One region of the Fundidesulfovibrio putealis DSM 16056 genome, then DNA from elsewhere that is predicted to be linked to it. Evidence: predicted binding sites of a transcription regulator. Region 1 holds the regulator's gene; the other holds the start of a gene.
The links. The regulator HrcA, encoded in region 1, represses chaperone genes, less so after heat shock. The targets are predictions, from matches to a motif close to TGTTAGCACTCNNNNNNNNNGAGTGCTAACA.
Positions count from the first base shown of each region.

Region 2: groES (co-chaperone GroES) is a predicted target of HrcA. The motif match lies at 1,265-1,295, and genes of this name have one in related genera.

Region 1 covers NZ_KE386886.1:73,859-76,059, reverse strand. Annotated here, with positions in the region: gene G453_RS0120515 (nucleotide exchange factor GrpE) at 97-627, opposite strand; gene hrcA (heat-inducible transcriptional repressor HrcA) at 698-1,738, opposite strand; gene G453_RS0120505 (histidine kinase) at 1,802-2,201, opposite strand, start outside.
Region 2 covers NZ_AUBQ01000005.1:354,783-356,983, reverse strand. Annotated here, with positions in the region: gene groL (chaperonin GroEL) at 1-887, opposite strand, end outside; gene groES (co-chaperone GroES) at 938-1,225, opposite strand; gene motA (flagellar motor stator protein MotA) at 1,781-2,201, shown strand, end outside.

The sequences.
Region 1 (2,201 bases):
GCGCCCGTCGGGACGGGCGCATCAGAACCCGACTATAAAGCGGTTTTCCGGGTTGTAAAGGGGTACTGGCGATTTTTTATCGACAATGACGGGCCTTTAGCCCTGGCAGACCAGCACCTTGGCCGGGCGGAGCAGGCGTCCGCGCAGGCGGTATCCGGCCTGCATCACCTGCATTACGTGGTTGGGGGCCACCTCGCAGCCGGGTCCGGCAGGCTGCATGCCCACGGCCTCGTGCACTTCGGGGTTGAACTCCTCGCCCACGGTGCCGCAGGCTTCCAGGCCGTGGCGGGCCAGGGTGTCCAGGAACACCTTGCGGGTCATGTCCACGCCCATCACCACGTCCTTGCAGGCGGGCACGGTGCGGCCATGGGCAAGGGCCAGGTCCAGGTTGTCCAGCACCGGCAGCAGGTCGGCCAGGACGCCCTCGGCGGCGAACTTCACGAACTCCTCTTTCTCGCGGATAAGGCGCTTCTTGAGGTTGTCGGTCTCGGCCAGGGTGCGCAGGCGCTTGTCGGCCTCGGCGGCCACCTCGCGCTTGAGCTGCGCGATCTCTTCTTCGGGAGTAAGGGGCTTGGCCTCTTCGGCGGGCGCTTCGGGGGCCTTGTCGGTATCGTTTTCAAGCGTCATGGTTCGCTCCTTGGAGTCTCGTCGTAATGTGGGAATGTCATGGGGCCGGTGCGCAACGGCCGGGGCGTGCTCAGAAGTGGCGCCCCAGCATGGCCGTGATGAGCTGGGCCGTGTAGTTCACCAGGGGGACAACCTCGGCGTAGTCCATGCGCAGGGGGCCGATGACGCTCACCGCGCCAAGCGGCGCGCCCTGGGTTCCGTAGGGTGAGGACACCAGGCCGCATCCGGCCAGGTCGCTCACCTGGGCTTCGGCGCCAAGCACCACCACGGTGCGGTATTCGGCCATGGTCTTGTCCAGCACTTCCAGCAGGCGGGTGCGCTCTTCCAGCGCGCCGAGCACCTCGCGCATGACGCCCAGGTCGGTGAATTCCGGCTGGGAGAGCATGTTCAGGGTGCCCTCCACGAACACCTCGGGGGCGTCCGTGGTGGAGAAGGCGTCCATGGCCAGCTGCATGGCCCGCCCGGTAAGATTGGAGAGCTCGCGCTTGGCGGCGGCCATCTCCGCGATGATGCGCCCGCGCACCTCGGAGACGGTGAGGTCCTGAAAATGGTGGTTCAGGTAGTTGCCGAAGTGCACCAGGTCGTCCGCGCCGATGTCGTCGGCCACGGTGACCACGCGCTTCTGCACCAGCCCGCCCTGGAGCACCAGGATGGCCATCACCAGACCCGGACGCAGCAGCACGAAATCGATCTGCCGCCAGCGGGCCAGCGAGTGCCTGGGGGCCAGCACCATGCACACCTGGCGCGACGCCGTGGAGAGCACGCGCGACGCGTGGCGCAGGATGTCGTCGATCTCAAGCCCGGCCTGCCCAAGCGACGAGGCCATCATCTCCTTCATGGAGACGGGCAGGGGCCGAAGCTGCATGACCTGGTCCAGATACAGGCGGAAGGCCTTGGCCGTGGGCACGCGCCCGGAGGACGTGTGCGGCTGCTCCAGGTAGCCCTTGTCGGTCAGGTCGGCCATGGTGTTGCGGATGGACGCCGGGGAGAGGCGCATGCTCCCGGCCTTGGACACAGTGCGGGAGCCCACGGGCTGGGCCTTGGCGATGTAGTCCTCCACGATTGCCGTGAGGACTTCGAGTTCGCGCTGGATGAGTGGGGATTCCCGCATGCTTTTGGCACTCGCCTTATGAGAGTGCCAGACAGCTAACAACGGCGCGCGCCGGTGTCAAGGTCAGTGGCCCGGCGGCAGGGCGTGGGAGGGCTCCAGATCCAGGACCTCCTGGCCGCGCACGTAGGGCATGAGCACCGGCTTCTTCACCTGGGACAGGAGGTTCTCGATGGCGGCCTTGAGGCGCAGGATTGCGTCGGCCACGCCCTGGAGCGAGTTTATCTTGCGGTCCAGGTCCAGGTCGATGAGCAGCTTGCGCAGCGACTCGATCTCGCGGGCCAGGCCTTCCACGTCGCGGTCGGGCAGGGTGCGGCCGAGGGCGGTCTTCACCTCGCCGGAGAGGAACTGCAGCTCCTCCATGACCAGCGCGTTGTAGTTCATCATGATGCCAAGCACGTTGTTGCCCACGTGGGCCATGCCGCCTGCGGCTTTGGCCAGGGCGTCCTTGCCGACTTCCAGCTGG
Region 2 (2,201 bases), on a different contig from region 1:
GTGAGGATGGCGATGTCCTGCAGCATGGCCTTGCGGCGGTCGCCGAAGCCAGGGGCCTTGACGGCGCAAACCTGCAGGGTGCCGCGCAGCTTGTTGACCACCAGGGTGGCCAGGGCTTCGCCCTCGACGTCTTCAGCCACGATCAGCAGGGGCTTGGCCATCTTGGCGACCTGCTCCAGCACGGGCAGCAGATCCTTCATGGAGGAGACCTTCTTCTCGTTGATGAGGATGAAGGGATCGTCCATTTCGCAGACCATCTTCTCGGGATCGGTCACGAAGTAGGGGGAAAGGTAGCCACGGTCGAACTGCATGCCCTCGACCACGTCCAGGGTGGTTTCCAGACCCTTGGCTTCCTCGACGGTGATGACGCCTTCCTTGCCGACCTTGTTCATGGCCTCGGCAATGATGTTGCCGATGGTGGCGTCGGAGTTGGCGGAGATGGTGCCGACCTGGGCGATCTCTTTCTGGTCGCGGGTGGGCTTGGCCAGCACGGCCAGCTCGGCGACGATGGCTTCAACAGCCTTGTCGATGCCGCGCTTGATGGCCATGGGGTTGCGGCCGGCGGCCACGAGCTTCACGCCTTCCTTGAAGATGGCCTGGGCCAGGATGGTGGCGGTGGTGGTGCCGTCGCCGGCGACGTCGGAGGTCTTGGAAGCGACTTCCTTGACCATCTGAGCGCCCATGTTCTCGAACTTGTCGTCCAGCTCGATTTCCTTGGCGACGGTGACGCCGTCCTTGGTGATGACCGGGGAGCCGAAGCTCTTCTCGATGACCACGTTGCGGCCCTTGGGTCCCAGGGTGACCTTCACGGCGTTGGCAAGCTTGTCAACGCCCCTTTTCAGCTTTTCGCGGGCCTTGGAATCATAGAGAATTTCTTTAGCGGCCATATATGTCTCCTTGAATGAACAGGATGTGAGTTGAAATGATCGTCGAAAAACTACTCGATGACGGCGAGGATGTCGTCCTCACGCATCATCAGGTACTCGTCGCCGTCGATCTTGATCTCGGTGCCGGCGTACTTGTTGAAGAGGACGTTGTCGCCCTTCTCCACGGCGGGCTTGGTGCGCTTGCCGTCATCGCCGACCTTGCCGGGGCCCACGGCGATCACTTCGCCTTTCATGGGCTTTTCCTTGGCGGAGTCGGGGATGATGATGCCGCCCTTGGTCACCAGTTCTTCTTCCAGACGCTTCACCAGAACGCGGTCGTTCAAAGGCTTGAGCTTCATTGGGGGTAATCCTCCAGGTGGTATTTGCTTTTCTCATCGTGTTAGCACTCGCCAAGGGTGAGTGCTAACGACGTGCAGCTAGATAAGGCACATATCAGAAAAAGCCAACAAGAAAAGTTAAAATTTAATGAAGCCGTAGGACGGCAGCGGCTTTCATACCTGAATAATCTCGAGATTTCTCACGCATTCAAGAAATATCTCAGATTTTCTCGATTTTTCACCGAGTGCTCCTCCGGAATAGCCTGCCCTGACGCCAAGCCCGGCGTCACCCGCCATCACCGGCAGGGCGACACCGCACTGCACGTCTGCCGCATCAGCCTGACGGCGCCTTGCAAACCTCGCTCCACGGCCCGGCCCGGGCGGCCTGCCTTCCTCACAAGGGAATCCAGAGCGGTATGATCGGCTTGACTTTCAGACATATTCCGGAGAACTAATCCACGTGGTTTTGCCTGTCTTGCGGCTGCACTATCCATGCGGCACGCCTCGAAAGGCTCCTCACATCTCCCTCTGGATTCTCAACGCTCGGCAGCAACTCGCCGGGAGGGGCTGGATTATATGACCGCGATTATTGGCGTCATCATGGTTCTGGGCAGCGTCATCGGAGGCTACGTGCTCTCCCATGGCCAGCTTGGAGTCCTTGTCCAACCTTATGAACTGCTCACCATCGGCGGCGCGGCCATGGGTGCGCTGTTCATCTCCTCGCCCATGAGCGTGGTGAAGGACGTCTTCAAGCACCTGCCCCAGATCTTCACCGCCAAGGAGGACTCCAAGGCCTTCTACATGGAGATCCTCACCCTCATGTACGAATTGTTCCAGCTGGCCCGCCGCTCAGGCGCCGTGGCCCTGGACGCCCACGTGAACCGCCCCGCCGACTCCGACATCTTCCGCCGCTTCGGCGCCGTGACCAAGAACAAGACCGTTTTGAACTTCATCTGCGACAACCTGAAGATCGTCATCGCGGGCAACATCGAACAGC